Regions from separate parts of the Rhizobium sp. PAMB 3182 genome, predicted to be linked through region 2. Evidence: riboswitches for the same ligand, from Rfam matches in the RefSeq annotation. Region 2 holds a riboswitch; the other holds the start of a gene.
What was found. A riboswitch is a leader RNA that binds a small molecule or an ion and turns the genes downstream of it on or off. The one in region 2 is predicted to bind thiamine pyrophosphate.

Region 1: linked by a shared signal. The riboswitch ahead of thiB (thiamine ABC transporter substrate binding subunit) and the one ahead of thiC (phosphomethylpyrimidine synthase ThiC) in region 2 are both predicted to bind thiamine pyrophosphate.

Annotation. Positions count from the first base shown of each region.
Region 1 is NZ_CM128607.1:2,310,546-2,318,347, forward strand. It holds gene ACU5AZ_RS11235 (ABC transporter ATP-binding protein) at 1-45, opposite strand, end outside; gene ACU5AZ_RS11240 (COG1470 family protein) at 42-1,223, opposite strand; gene ACU5AZ_RS11245 (hypothetical protein) at 1,390-2,607, opposite strand; gene ACU5AZ_RS11250 (gamma-glutamylcyclotransferase family protein) at 2,669-3,259, opposite strand; gene ACU5AZ_RS11255 (ABC-F family ATP-binding cassette domain-containing protein) at 3,256-5,079, opposite strand; gene ACU5AZ_RS11260 (thiamine diphosphokinase) at 5,083-5,727, opposite strand; TPP riboswitch at 5,833-5,947, shown strand; gene thiB (thiamine ABC transporter substrate binding subunit) at 6,014-6,997, shown strand; gene thiP (thiamine/thiamine pyrophosphate ABC transporter permease) at 7,005-7,802, shown strand, end outside.
Region 2 is NZ_CM128607.1:1,979,910-1,987,711, forward strand. It holds gene thiD (bifunctional hydroxymethylpyrimidine kinase/phosphomethylpyrimidine kinase) at 1-536, opposite strand, end outside; gene ACU5AZ_RS09860 (thiamine phosphate synthase) at 527-1,132, opposite strand; gene ACU5AZ_RS09865 (thiazole synthase) at 1,129-1,902, opposite strand; gene thiS (sulfur carrier protein ThiS) at 1,905-2,102, opposite strand; gene thiO (glycine oxidase ThiO) at 2,099-3,079, opposite strand; gene thiC (phosphomethylpyrimidine synthase ThiC) at 3,243-5,060, opposite strand; TPP riboswitch at 5,153-5,275, opposite strand; gene ACU5AZ_RS09885 (LamB/YcsF family protein) at 5,336-6,118, opposite strand; gene ACU5AZ_RS09890 (LysR family transcriptional regulator) at 6,190-7,125, opposite strand; gene mmsB (3-hydroxyisobutyrate dehydrogenase) at 7,309-7,802, shown strand, end outside.

The sequences.
Region 1 (7,802 bases), 330 kb from region 2:
ATAGGCTTTCCGGAGGCCTTTCGCCTCTATGACCGGCGTGCTCATCTGCGGCCATACCGGGCAACCGCGAAGGCAAGAACGATCACGGCGGAGCCGATGACGCCGAGGCCGGCGAGGCCCCACATGGTGGAGGTGGTGACGGTGACGCGGAAGTCGGAGCTATCCGACACGCCGTCGCCGCGGGCCGAGACGGTGACCATGTAGTCGCCGGCAATTGCCTTGTCGGAGGGCGTCATGTGGACGGCGAACTTCTGGTCGCTGCCGGGAGCGAGTTCCGGAATGGTCTTCGGATCGACTTCCATCTTCCAGCCCTGCGGCGCGCTGGCATTCAGCGACACGTTCGCGGCAGGCGCCGAGCCGGAGTTGGAGACGGTGAAGTCGAAGGTTTCTTCCTTGCCGGCTTCGGCGCGGCCGGAGAGGCGGCCTTCGGGCGCGGCGAGCGCCACCTTCGGCTGGCCGGTGATGTCGAGCATCAGCTTGGTCGCGGCCTTCACCTTGTCGTTGGAAGCGCCGGCGGCGACAGGGTACTGGCCGGCGGAAATGTCACGTGGCGGGGTGACCGAGAGCTTCACGGTCTTGGTCTCGCCGGGCTTGAAGGGCAGGCTGGTCAGCTCCTGGCTGCCGTACTGTTCCTTGAAGGTGGTCTGGAAGCCGGCCGGCGCGTCGGCGAGCAGGTTGAAGGTCTGATCTTCGGCGCTGTCGTTCTTGATCGTCAGGTCGAAGTCGAAATTGGACCGGGGCGTGCCGCGAAGTGCGGGAAGCTTCGGCTCGATCGTCACCTTGTCCGGGTCGGCGGCGGCGAGCGTCATGGTGATCGGCAGCTTCAGCGACTGGCCGTCGGCGGTCTGGCCGATGACGGTGAAGTCGTAGGTGCCGGCCTTGACGTCCTTCGGCGCGCTGACCTTCAGCTGCAGGCTGCGGTTCTCGTCCGGGGTGACCATGGCGGCCTTGACCGGCTTGCCCCCGCCGTCAAGCTCCCATTTCCAACCGTCCGGCAGGCCGTTGACGTTGAATTCGACGCGGGCGGGCGGTTCGTTGGAATTGGCAAGACTGAGGGAAAGGGTCGCATCCTCCCCGATGCGTTCGGTAATGGCCGGATAATCGGTGGTGAGCCAGAGGCCCGAGGGTTTCATGTCGGCCTGCTGGGCCATGGCAGGAATTGAGCACAGCAAGGCGGCACCGGTAACCATGGTCACCGATGAAAGGCGGCGTAAGCGATTCATCGCATCACTCCCGAATCTGATTTCTTAGAGGCTTGTTTTCGACTTCGTTGTGGTGGCGTGCCCGCTCCCCGGCCGGTCGGACCGTGGCGCGAACAAGGAAACGCTTTGCCCGAAATGTGACCAAAGTCGGGCAGGAAAATTACAAGCTCGTAATGTCAGAAAAGCCTTAAGCAGCGGCCGGCGTGCCGAAAACAAGCACCAGAACGGCAAGCGCTATACCCGCGATAAACACAATTCTCTGCGGCAATATATCGCGCTTCTTTACTTCCAATGTTGCCAGAAGTGCCTGAACGCACTGGATTCCGTAGTAGAGAACGAATGCCTTGGAAGCATAGGAGATGATCTCGAAGATGTCGGCCGACCAGGTGACCGCGATGGCCACCAGCGCGGTCGCGAGATAGCCACCCCTGACCGGAATGCGTCCGCGTGTCGCACCGTTGACGAGCCCGGCGGCGCCGTTCAAATCGGCCATGGCGGCGGAAAGTTGCGATGCGAGGGCCGTCAGGATGACCAGCGGGGCGGCCGCGCTGCCCAGCGAGGCGACCATGTCGATGATCTGAGTCTCGCCGCCGACGGCCGGCAGGTCCGTCGGAAAGAACGGCGTGACCAGCAGGATGAAGGCGAGATAGATCGCCGTTGCGATCCCCTGCGCGTAGATCATCGTGCGAATGCGTGTCCGGCGGTCATAGGTGTTTCCGAGATAGCGGGAGGTTTCGAAGCCCTGGACGAGGATGATCAGTCCGAGCAGGACGCTCAGCCTTTCCCCGCCGGTGTCGTGGTTGATTTCCGCCAGATGAAACGTGCCGCCGTTGAACGCGAGGAAGGCGGCATAGGCGAGAGCGGTGATGAGGCCGGCGATCAGCGCTAGCTTGATGGCGACGGCGGCGACCTCGACATGCTCCAGCGCCCGCAAGCCGCGCAGCGTGCCGATCAATCCAAGTGCGCCGATGACGACGGTCGCGATGATCCTGCCTGTCCATTGATCGACGATGTCGTCGGCCTTCAGCGCGAAGGAGGCGAAGAGATTGATGTAGTAGCAGACCGAGATGAAATAGGCGAAGGCAAGCGCCAGATCGGAGGCGCGTTCGAGAAACAGGATCGGCCCCGTCTCACCGGCCTCGACCATCTCTTCCACATGCGCGATGTTGTAGCGGATCGCCGCCCCGAACATGTAGGCGGCAACGCAGAGGAACAGCATGGCCGCCCAGGCCCAGTTGCCGGCGACATGGGCAAGGACGGGACCGGCCACGAGGAAACCGGAGCCGATGATCGAGGCAAGCGGTGTCACCGTCGCCCGCCATGTCGGCGAAGCGAGCAGCGTCGGCCGGAAGAGGATGATCGCCGCGATTGCGGCGGTGAGGATCATGATGATGTTGGTCGACATGATCGGATGCTTAACCCCTCGCGAAGGCGATGGATAGCCGCCAAGTTCGACCGGCGTCGACCTAGCCGCGCAGATGGGCCGCCGCGAAGCGGGTTGCGGCCAGTGGCTCCAGAAGGCCGGCATGGCCGCCGTCCTTCAGCAGCCGAAGCGCTTCCAGCTGCGATTGCCGGCGCTCGTTGAGGTCGGCTACGGCGGTAACGACGAGGGTGCTTTCGGTGTAAGGGCGAGGCAGGCCGTTTTCGACGGCGCCGGCGATGACGAGGGCGCGGTACCAGTCGAAGGGGAGAAGGTCCGCATCGCGGGCGCCATCTTCGGCGATGTAGGTGCAGGCTGTCCGCACGTCTGAGGCGCCTGCCTGCTCGACCGGCACTTCGTCCAGTCGGTCATAGCCGCGCCGATGTCCTTCGAATTCGTCCAGCAGCACGATATCATCGGCCAGAAGCCGGTAAAGCACGCCGTGGACCCGGTCCGCCGGTTCCGCCGGAACGATCGTCGCCTTGCCCGACCCGTCCCGGCCGCGCTTGGAATAGTCCAGCGCATAGCCGGCTATCGAGCCGATGCCAACGACCCGGGCGCTCGGGCAGCGCGCGGAAAGCCGCGCCGGCAGCATGTTCGACCCGTAGGCGAAGTAGAGGCGGAAACTCGTGCTCAGCCTTCCATCTCCTCACGCAGCATTTCCAGCTCCAGCCACTCTTCCTCCATGGCGGTGATCTTCGCGCGAAGGGCCTCGAGTTCGGCGGCAAGCTTGTTGAAGCCGGCGGGGTCCTTGGTAAAGAGGTTCGGGTCCGCCATCTTCTCCTCGATCTTCGCCGCCTTGGCTTCGGCCTCTTCCATCTGTTTCGGCAGGTTTTCGAGTGCGAACTTCTGCTTGTAGGAGAGCTTGCCCTTGTTCTTGTCGGCGGCCGGCTTCGCCTGCTGATCGCTCTTCGGCTTCTCGGCTGCCTTTTCCGCCTTCTTCCGTTCCTGCTCGGCGCCCCTGCGCTGGGCGAGCATGTCGGAATAGCCGCCGGCATATTCGATCCAGCGTCCATCCGGCGCCTCGATATTGGCGGGAACGATGGTCGAGGTCACGGTGCGGTCGAGGAAATCACGATCGTGGCTGACAAGGATGACAGTTCCCGCGAAACCGGAAACGATCTCCTGCAAAAGGTCGAGCGTCTCGATGTCGAGATCGTTGGTCGGCTCGTCGAGGATCAGCAGGTTGGACGGCCGTGCCAGAATGCGGGCGAGCATCAGCCGCGCCCGTTCGCCACCCGAGAGATTGCGGATAGGCGTCCTCGCCTGTTCCGGCTGGAACAGGAAGTCCTTCATGTAACCGGTCACATGCTTCTGCTCGCCGTTGACGAGCAGGTTCTCGCCGCGGCCATCGGTCAGGTAGTGGGCGAGCGTGTCCTCGAGGTTCAGGTCCTCGCGCTTCTGGTCGAGCGTGGCGATTTCCAGATTGGTGCCGAGCTTGATTGTGCCGCTGTCGGGCGCCAGTTGGCCGGTCAGCATCTTCAGCAACGTCGTCTTGCCGGCGCCGTTGGGGCCGACGAGGCCGATGCGGTCGCCGCGATGGACGCGGGTCGAAAACGGCTGGACGATCGTCCTGTCGCCAAAGCTCTTGGTGATCTTTTCCGCCTCGACGACGAGCTTGCCGGATTCACGCGCCTCGACCGCCGTTGCCTGCACCGTGCCCTGCGGGCCGCGATGCGAACGATGCTCGGCGCGCATGGCGTGCAGTTCGCCGAGCCGGCGGACGTTGCGCTTGCGCCGTGCGGTCACGCCGTAACGCAGCCAGTGTTCCTCGCGCTCGATGGCGCGGCCGAGCTTGTGTTGCTCGAGCTCTTCCTCTTCCAGCACCTTGTCGCGCCATTCCTCGAAGAAGGCGAAGCCCCGGTCGAGACGGCGCGAAGTGCCGCGGTCGAGCCAGACGGTGGCGTTGGAGACCTTTTCGAGGAAGCGCCGGTCGTGCGAGATGACGACGAGCGCGCTGCGGCTCCCGTTCAGTTCGCCTTCCAGCCATTCGATGGTGGTGAGGTCGAGATGGTTGGTCGGCTCGTCCAAGAGCAGGATATCCGGCTCGGGCGCCATGACGCGGGCGAGCGCCGCACGGCGGGCTTCTCCGCCCGACAGCGTCGAGGGATGCTCCTCGCCGGTCAATCCGAGATGCGACAGAAGGTAGGTGACGCGGTAGGGGTCGTCACCGGGGCCGAGGCCGGCCTCTGCATAGGCCTGAACGGTGGCGAAATCCCCGAAATCGGGTGACTGCTCCAGATAGCGGATGGTGGCGGACGGGTGACGGAAGACTTCGCCCGACTGCGCTTCGGCAAGACCGGCGGCAATCTTCAGGAGCGTCGACTTGCCCGAGCCGTTGCGGCCGACAAGGCAGATGCGATCGCCGGGCTCGACCTGCAGGCCGGCGCCATCGAGAAGCGGCGCGCCGCCGAAGCTCAAGTGAATGTCGTCGAGTTTGAGAATGGGGGGCGCCAAAGGTCAGGCTCCTGTCATGTCATAGGGGCGGGCGAGGAAAATGCCCCGGCCCGATTTGAGTGACAGGCGCACGGGGCCTTCCGCCACATTGGAAATCGTCCGCGTCGATCCGAACGGCAAGGCAAAGGCCTGCAGCGGATAGCGGACATTGGCAAGCGTCAGGCCGGTGAGCGCCGTCAGTCCGAGCACGGAGAAGAGGCTGCCGCGCGGCAGATCGATTTCCCGGTCGCCCGGAAGCAGCGGATAGGCCTCTTCGATCCCTGACGTCAGCAGCACGTCGAGGCCGCTCTCGGCCAGGTGGCTGGCATGCAGCAGATGCATCAGCGCATGATCCGAGCGCTCGCCGCCCAGCGCGCCGGCAAGAATGAGCGCGGTCGCGCCGCGTTCGAGCGCCACCTGCACCGCGAGTTCGCCATCGGTCGCCGCTTTCGCTGGCGGAAAATCGCGGCGTTCAACGTCCGGCCAGTTCTTCTTCAGGCTCTCGGTGGAGGAATCGAAATCACCAACCCAGAGCTCGGGCGTGACGCCGAGCGCACGGGCGTGTCGCATGCCGCCGTCGGCGGCAATGTAGCGCGCGCCGGCCGAGGCCGCCTCAAGCCGCGGGGTTACGGCCAGGTCGCCGCCGAGAAGAATGGTGAAGAGCGTCATGGGACAAGCGCAATAGCGCAAAATCGCCGGCAATGGAAAGGGAAACCGGCGGCGACAATCGTCGAATTTCCTTGTCATAAAGCCGCCGGCACAGTAAATCTCGCGGCAGATCTAACGGGGTGCACCTTCCACGATGCTGGAATGGCGCTGAGAGGCCTGAGGCCAACCCGCAGAACCTGATCCGGCTAACACCGGCGGAGGGATTAGACGCATCTCATCAGCGCGCTATCCCAACATGTAAAACATAAGGAGGCGCCTGATGCGCAGACTGACGATTTCGCTCATCATGGCCGTTGCGGCCCTATCATTCGTTCTGCCGGCATCTGCCGCGGACAAGGTGCTGACCGTCTACACCTACGAAAGCTTCATTGCCGACTGGGGCCCGGGTCCCAAGGTCAAGGAAGCCTTCGAAAAGACCTGCGCCTGCACGGTCAATTTCGTCGGCGTCGAGGACGGCGTTGCGCTGCTGACGCGGCTGAAGCTGGAAGGCGAAGGCACCAAGGCCGACGTCGTGCTCGGGCTCGACACGAACCTCATTGCCGAAGCGAAGTCGACCGGGCTTTTCGTGCCGGCGGAGGTGGACACGTCCAAGGTTTCGGTTCCGGGCGGTTTCTCCGACGATGTCTTCGTGCCCTATGACTACGGCCATTTCGCCGTCGTCTACGACACCAAGTCGATGGCCGAACCGCCGAAAAGCATGAAGGACCTGATCGAGGGCGATCCGTCGCAGAAGATCGTCATCGAGGATCCGCGTACGTCGACGCCGGGCCTCGGCCTGCTTCTCTGGGTGAAGTCGATCTACGGCGACAAGGCGCCGGAGGCATGGGGCAAGCTCAAGGATCGGGTACTGACGGTGACGCCGGGCTGGTCGGAAGCCTATAGCCTGTTCACCAAGGGTGAGGCGCCGATGGTGCTGTCCTACACCACTTCTCCGGCCTATCACATGATCGCCGAGAACGAGAACCGCTACCAGGCGGCAAGCTTCTCCGAAGGCCATTACATCCAGATCGAGGTCGCGGGTGTGACCAAGACGGCGGCCGACAAGGATCTCGCTCGGCAGTTCCTGACCTTCATGGTGAGCCCGACCTTCCAGGACATCATTCCGGAAACCAACTGGATGATGCCGGCAGCCCCGACCTCCGCGCCGCTTCCGGCCGCCTTCGACACGCTCGTCCATCCGGACAAGACCTTCCTGATGGACCCGGACACGGTCGAGAAGAACCGCAAGGCATGGATCGACGAGTGGCTGGCGGCGATGGCGGTCAACTGACGCTTCGATGCAGATTGCCGGCCGGGACAGACGAGGCGCGATTGTCGGCGGGGCCATGGGCCTCGCCTGCCTCTGCCTGTTCGTCGGCGTGGCGATCGTCTCGCTCCTGAGCTATGGCGGATCGGGTCTGTCGATATCGCCGCTTGCCGATCCGTATATCCGGCGCGTGCTGGTCTTCACGCTGTGGCAGGCCGGGCTCTCGACGGCTCTTTCCATCCTGTTCGCCATCCCCGTGGCACGCGCGCTCGCACGTCAAAGACAGTTTCCGGGCCGTGTCTGGGTGCTGCGGCTGATGGCCGTGCCGATGGGTCTGCCCGTGCTGATCGGCGCTCTTGGCCTGCTCGGTCTCTGGGGCCGGCAGGGTATGCTGAACAAGGCTCTCCTTGGTCTTGGCCTCGACAGTCCCGTAAACATCTACGGACTGTCCGGCATCCTGCTCGCCCATGTCTTCTTCAACATGCCGCTCGCCGTGCGCTATCTGGTCGCCGGTCTCGATCGCGTGCCGAACGAATACTGGCTCCTGTCGGCGCAGCTCGGCATGCGGTCCGGGAGCATTTTCCGCTTCGTCGAGTGGCCGGTCATGCGCCGGCACCTGCCCGGTGTCGCGGGGCTGATCTTCATGCTGTGCGCCACCTCCTTTACGCTGGTGCTGGTACTTGGCGGCGGACCGGCATCGACGACGGTGGAGGTGGCGATCTATCAGGCGCTGCGTTTCGATTTCGATCCCGGCCGAGCCGTTTCGTTGGCCGTCATCCAGATCGTCATTACTGCCATTCTCCTGTCGCTGATGGCGTTTCTGCCGGTG
Region 2 (7,802 bases):
TTGACCAGGACCGCCGCCGCGCCCTTGACCAACAGCGCTCGCGCCATATCGGTCTCATCTTGCTGAAGACGCGGACCGAGCACGTCGGCCAGCGCGTCCAGTTCCGGCAGGTTCGGCGTCACCAGCGCGGTCAAAGGCAGAAGCCGGTCGACCAGCAGCCGCGTCGCATCGGGCTCCAACAGAGGCTTTCCCGAGCTCGAAACGAGAACTGGATCCAGCACAATCGGGATATTTCCGACTCCGGCTAAGGAACTTGCGACCGTATCGACGATTTCAGCCGTCGCCAGCATGCCGATCTTGACGGCGCCGATACTGCCAGCCTCAAAGGCAGCGCGAATCTGGCTTTCGACGAGGGCGGCCGGCATGGGCTCGACGGCGCGCACCTCATCATGCGTCTGCGCGGTGACGGCTGTGATGGCCACCGAACAGCGTATGCCGAAAACGGACGCCGTCTCCACGTCGCTAACGACGCCCGCGCCACCGGAGGAATCGGAGCCGGCGATGGCGAGCAGCCGCGGCGCGGTGTCTACCGCCATGGCGCCGTCCGTTCGATCCATTCGCGCGTGCGGGCTTCCGGATCGGCATTCAGCGTGATGTCGGTGACCACTGCGGCGCTGTCGGCGCCGTTCCGGAAGACGCCGTCCAGCCGCTCCGGATTGAGGCCGCCGATGGCAACCAGCGGCAGAGGCGCCACCGCGTCCTTCCAGGTGCGGATTCGCTCCAGCCCTTGCGGCGCCCATTTCATCTTCTTCAGGATGGTCGGGTAGACGGGGCCCAGAGCAACATAGTCCGGCTTGGCCGAGAGAGCCGTGTCCAGTTCCTCGCCGTCATGGGTGCTGACGCCAAGCTTCAATCCCGCGCGGCGGATCGCATCGAGGTCCGCTTCCGCCAGGTCTTCCTGGCCCAGATGAACGAAGTCGCAGCCTTCCTCGATCGCAAGCTTCCAGTAGTCGTTGACGATCAGCTGGCAGCCATTGGCATCGCAGACCGCCTTCGCGCGGCGGATATGGGCGCGGATTTCGTCCTCCGCCTTGTCCTTGATGCGCAACTGCACGAGCTTGACGCCAAGTGGCACGAGGCGTTCGATCCAGTCGGCGTTGTCGACGATGAGGTAGAAGGGATCGAGCCTCAAGAGAACACCGCCCTGCCGATCACCGGCGTCGAGGGCACCGCCATGGCGCGTGGTTCCAAAAGACCGGCGGCATGGGCCATGGCGCCGGCGTCGATCGCGTCGGCAAAGGCCTTCGCCATGGCGACCGGATCGGCCGCGCCGGCAACCGCCGTGTTCAGCAACACCGCGTCATAGCCGAGTTCCATGACCGCGGCGGCGTGCGACGGCCGGCCAATGCCGGCATCGACAATCAGCGGCACATCCGGGAACCAGGCGCGGAGCGATTTCAGGGCGGCGGGATTGACGGGCCCCTGCGCGGAACCGATCGGCGAAGCCCAGGGCATCAGCACGCGGCAGCCGGCATCGAGCAGCCGCTCTGCAACGACGAGGTCGTCGGTCGTGTAGGGGAACACCTGGAACCCCTCGCCCGACAGGATGCGTGCGGCCTCGACGAGACCGAAGACGTCCGGCTGCAGCGTGTCGTGGTTGCCGATCACCTCCAGCTTGATCCAGTCGGTGGCAAAGAGGTCGCGGGCCATCTTCGCCGTCAGCACCGCTTCCTTGACCGTGTGGCATCCGGCCGTATTCGGCAGCACCTTCACGCCGAGGTCGCGAATGATGTCGAAGAATTGTCCGCCGCGCGCGCCGCCCGCCGTTTCCCGGCGTAGCGAGACGGTGACGATTTCCGTGCGGGAAGCCTTCACCGCCTCGGCCATGATGGCCGGGGACGGATAACGGGCCGTGCCGAGAAGCAGGCGCGAGGAGACCCGCGTTTGATAGAGCGTCAGCATGCTCAACCTCCCTGCATGGGGGACAGGACCTCGATCCGGTCGCCATCGGCAAGCACGCGCTCTCCGCGTTCGCTGCGCGGCACAAGCTCGCCATTGACAGCCGTCGCCAGCCAGTCGCCTTCGTAATCCAATGCTGACAGAAGGGCCGCCAGCGTTTCCGCCGCGATGTCCTGCTCTTCGCCGTTGATCAACAGTTTCATGCCGAAACCTCCATTGCCGGTTGGCTGCTTTCGATCCCCGCTGCCAATGTCTCCGCCAGATACGGCGCCATCAGGAAGCCGTGCCGGTACATGCCGTTTATGGAAAAATGCCGGCCCGCTCCACTGATGCGGGGAATGTTGTCGTCGTAAGCCGGGCGCACGCCGCTGCCCGTCTCGATGAGATCGGCCTCGCCGAAGGCCGGGTGAAGCGCATAGGCCGCATTCAGCAGTTCCATCACCGAGCGGGCCGTGACCGGCCCCTCGCGATCGCTTTCGATCATCGTCGCGCCGACCATGAAGCGATGGCCGGGCTGTGGTGCGACATAGAGCGGTATGCGCGGATGCAGCAGCCGCACCGGACGCGACAGGCTGACCTCCTCGGTCCTCAGATACAGCATTTCGCCGCGCACGCCGCGAAGCCGGCTGGTCGCCCCGATCCGGGCGGCCCCGGTGCAGTCGATCACCCGGTCGAAGCCGCTGTCCGGATAACTGGGGCTTTCGAAACGGAAGATTGCGCCGGATGCACGAAGGCGCTGATAGAGCCCGGCCAAAGCAGCGCGGGGGTCGACATGCGCCTCGCCGGGGAAGAAGAGGCCACGGCGGAACCGTCCGGCCAGCGCCGGTTCCAGCCGGGCGATCTCCTCTTCTCCGACCGGTTCGAAATGGCTGGTCCGGCTGGCAAAGCGATCGAGTTCCGCATTGTCGCGGGGTTGCGCGACAACCAGCGTTCCATTGCGGCCCACCACGTCCGGGACCGCTTGGCCCCACCATTCGAGCGACATGGTTCCGGCCTCGACCACCTGCCGGTCGGCGCTTTCGCCCTCGCACCAGGGCGCGAGCATGCCGCCGGCGAAATGCGAGGCACCAAGGCCGATGGCCGCTTGCTTCTCGGCGATCGTCACGTCATGGCCGCGCCGCACGAGCGCATGCGCCGCCGTGAGGCCGGCAACGCCGGCCCCTTTGATCAGGATACGCATAGTCGCAGCTCCGTCTTTCCCCTCCCCAACCCCTCCCCACGAGGGGGAGGGGCTTTACCGCCGGCGCCTCGCGATAGCAAACTGGCCAGGCGTTGCCGGAAGTTTTCTCCCCCCTTGTGGGGGAGATGGCCGGCAGGCCAGAGGGGGTATCCTCGCGGGGTCATCATTTCACCACCTCATCGACCGGCATGTAGAGGTCGCCGCCCTCGCGGTATTTTGCCGCCATGGCCTCCATGCCCTCCTTCTGCGCTTCGGCACGGATGTCGTGGGAGATGCGCATGGAGCAGAATTTCGGCCCGCACATGGAGCAGAAATGGGCGACCTTGTGGGCCTCCTTCGGCAGCGTTTCGTCATGCATGGAGCGGGCCGTCTCCGGATCCAGCGAGAGGTTGAACTGGTCCTCCCAGCGGAATTCGAAGCGGGCGCGCGACAGCGCATCGTCGCGGATCCTGGCGGCCGGATGGCCCTTGGCGAGATCGGCGGCGTGGGCGGCGATCTTGTAGGTGATGACGCCCGTCTTCACATCGTTTCGGTCGGGCAGGCCCAGATGCTCCTTCGGCGTGACGTAGCAGAGCATCGCCGTTCCGAACCAGCCGATCATAGCCGCGCCGATGCCCGAGGTGATGTGATCGTAGCCGGGCGCGATGTCGGTCGTCAGCGGCCCCAGCGTATAGAACGGCGCCTCGCCGCAGACGGCGAGCTGCTTGTCCATGTTCTCCTTGATCTTGTGCATCGGCACATGGCCGGGGCCTTCGATCATGACCTGGCAATCCTTCGCCCAGGCGATCTGCGTCAGTTCGCCGAGCGTCTCCAGTTCGGCAAACTGCGCGGCATCGTTGGCGTCCGCAATCGAGCCGGGACGCAGGCCGTCGCCGAGCGAGAACGACACGTCATAGGCGCGGCAGATGTCGCAGATTTCCTCGAAATGCTCGTAGAGGAAGCTTTCCCTGTGATGATGCAGACACCACTTGGCCATGATCGAGCCGCCGCGCGACACGATGCCGGTGACGCGGTTGACGGTGAGCGGGATATAGGACAGCCGGACGCCGGCATGGATGGTGAAATAGTCGACACCCTGCTCCGCCTGCTCGATCAGCGTGTCGCGGAAAACCTCCCAGGTCAGATCCTCGGCAATGCCGCCGACCTTTTCCAGCGCCTGGTAGAGCGGCACCGTTCCGATCGGAACCGGCGAGTTGCGGATGATCCATTCGCGGATGTTGTGGATGTTGCGCCCGGTCGACAGATCCATGACCGTGTCGGCGCCCCAGCGGGTCGCCCAGACCATCTTCTCGACCTCTTCGGCCATGGACGAGGTGACGGCAGAATTGCCGATATTGGCATTGATCTTCACCAGGAAGTTCCGGCCGATGATCATCGGCTCGGCTTCCGGATGGTTGATGTTGGACGGAATGACGGCGCGGCCACGGGCGACTTCCTCGCGGACGAATTCCGCCGTGACGAAATCCGGGATCGCCGCGCCGAAGCTCTCGCCATCGCGGGCGAGCTGTTCCTTCAGCGCCTTGCGGCCAAGGTTTTCGCGGATGGCGATGAACTCCATTTCCGGCGTGACGATGCCGGCGCGGGCATAGGCGATCTGGGTGACGGCCCTGCCGTCCTTTGCCCGGCGCGGCGTCTGCAGGTTGGGAAACTCCGGCGTCAGGCGTTCGCCGGTGGCAAAGCCGTTATCCTCCGGCTTGACAATACGGCCTTCGTATTCCTCCGTGTCGCCGCGGGCGGTTACCCAGTCGGCGCGCAGGCGCGGCAGGCCCTTTTCGATATCGATCACTTGCGCCGGGTCCGTATAGGGACCTGAGGAATCATAGACCGTGACCGGCGGTTCGCCGGCGGTCGGATGGACGGCGATCTCACGCATCGGCACACGGATATGCGGATGGATTTCGCCCGGCTTGTAGACCTTGGTGGACGCGGGCAGCGGTCCCTTGGTGATGTCGGGGGTGATATTCTTGGCGGCAATGTTCATTTGAGGCTCCAATGTTTCAAGTTGGAGACCCAGTTCGAAGCCGGAATGATGGTAAGACGCCAGCGACGTCCCGGATTTCGGGTTTCGTCGCATCTGCAGCGCTAGCACCGTCCCTACGCCAGTATGAACTGGATCAGGTTCAACGGGTCACTGCGCTGCTTTCAAGAAAGCCCAGCAGAATCTCAGCCCCTTGCGGGACCCCCCTGGTGAATGCGCCAAGGGTAGGAGCGAAATGCCGCCGGCGTCAAGAGGCTTGGTGCCGGCGGCGCAATATGTCAGATTTGCCCGACCGGCATGGCGAAGGGCCGGATGGTAATGCCTTCGGCCGTCAGTGCCTCGCGGAGTGCCCGCGCCATCGCGACCGCACCCGGCGTGTCGCCATGCACGCAGACCGTCGCTGCCTCGACCGGCAGCTTCGTGCCCGCCGTCGTCACGATCTGGCCATCGCGCACCATGGAGAGCACGTGATCGGCGCTTTGATTGGGGTCGTGGATCACCGAGCCTTCCATCTTGCGGGAGCTCAGGCGTCCCTCGGGCGTATAGGTCCGGTCGGCGAAGACCTCGCAGACCACCGGCAGGCCGGCCTTTTCCGCCGCTGCCGTCATCTCCGAATAGGGCAGGCAGACGAAGACGAGCGCCGGGTCGACCGCCTTGACGGCACGCACGCAAATGGCCGCGAGATCCGGATCCTCCGCCGCCATATTGTTGAGCGCGCCATGGGTCTTCACATGGGTGATCGGCCAGCCGAGCGCGCGGGCCATGCCCTGGATCGCGGCGATCTGGTAGATGAGCTGTGCTTCGAGATCGGCGGGGCTGTCGCCGACGATCCGCCGCCGGCCGAAGCCGTAGAGGTCCATGAAGGAGGGATGCGCGCCGATGGCGACACCACGCGCCTTGGCGGCGAGGATCGTGTCGCGCATCACGGCCGGATCACCGGCATGGAAGCCGCAAGCGACGTTTGCCGTGGTGACGATGTCGAGCATCGCCTTGTCGTCACCCATCTGGTAGGCGCCGAAGCTTTCGCCCATGTCCGAGTTGAGATCCACCGTCGCGACCATGCCGAAAACTCCTTGCCGAACCATGCCTCCAAGCCATTTGAAGCCTATCCGGCTCCGGCAATCAACACGCTTCAGCGTCTTGCGGCGTTGCCGGTCGTAGCGGATGGTCTGTAGGACCTGATAAAGTCACGGTGCGACTGCTCCACCTGTTCGGCTATGAACTGGATGACCGTCTGTACACGGGCGGATTCGCGCGAATCCTCGTGGGCAATCAGCCAGAAGGTGCGCCGCAGTTCGACCACGTCCGGCAGCACGGGCACCAGCGACGGCAGGTCGCCGGCTATGAAATCCGGCAGGATGCAGAGCCCCGTCCCGGCCTCCGTCGCCTTCAGCTGGGCGATGAGATTGGTGCTCGACAGCCGGGCCGAGAGATTTTCGCCGACCGCGTAGAGATATTCGAGCTCCGGCGTGTAGATCAGCTCTGGGATATAGCCGATCAGCAGATGGCGGACGAATTCCTCCTTGCGGGTGATCGGGCCGTGGCGGCGCAGATAATCCTTCGACGCGTAGAGATGCAGCGTGTAATCCACAAGCTTGCGGGAAAAGAGCCGGCCGCGCTCGGGCCGCGACAGGCTGATGGCGATGTCCGCCTCGCGCTTGGACAGGTTGAAGACGCGCGGCATCGCCACGATCTGCAATTCGAGCTCGGGATTGCGCGCGGCAAGCTCGCCGATGCGCGGCGCCAGGAAGAAACTGCCAAATCCGTCGGGCGCGCCGATGCGCACCGCGCCGCTCAACGAAAAGCGCTCCCCGGCAATATCGTTCTGGATGTGGGCCGCCGTGCTTTCGATGTCCTCGGCGTGCTTGAGCAGGCGCTCGCCGATGTCGGTGAGCGTGTATCCGCGCGGCGAGCGGGTGAAGAGCGCGGCGCCCAGCTTTTCCTCCAGCGCGCGTACGCGACGGCTTACGGTGGCGTGATCCGTCCCCATCCGGCCGGCGGCGGCGGTGAGCCGTCCGGTGCGTGCAACGGAGAGAAAATAGCGTAAGTCGTCCCAATCAAAGAGCATGATATGAGCATAATCGCACAATGGTATGGCGATCAAGCCCGTAGCCTTGCAGAAGCAATCGCATATATGAATTGCGATATGGAGTGTGCGGCACAGACGGCGGGATGGGAGCACCGCGGCGGTGAAACAGCACAAACCGGAATGCGAACGGGAGGAGGAACCCATGACGCACGAGGCTTTCAAATGGCCAGAGTAGCGTTTGTCGGGCTCGGCAACATGGGCTTGCCGATGGCGATCAATCTCGCCAAGGCCGGCCACGACCTTTACGTCTACGATGCGGTACCCGAAGCGCTTTCAAATGCGACGGCCGAAGGCATGCATCCCGCAGGCAGCGCCGCGGAGGCCGCAGCCGGTGCGGACTTCATCATCACCATGCTGCCCAATGGGCCGATCGCGCTCAAGGTCTTCGGCGAAATCGTACCGGCCGCCGACAAGGGTGCCGTGATCATCGATTGCTCGACGATCGATGTCGGCAGTGCCCGGGAGGCGCATCGCATGGCTGAAAATGCCGGGCTGATGCCGCTCGATGCGCCGGTTTCCGGCGGAACGTCTGGTGCTGCGGCCGGAACGCTCACCTTCATGGTCGGCGGTTCGAAGGCGGCTTTCGACAAGGCCCTGCCCATACTGAACGTCATGGGCGGCAAGGTTGTCCATTGCGGCGACGGCGGCGCCGGACA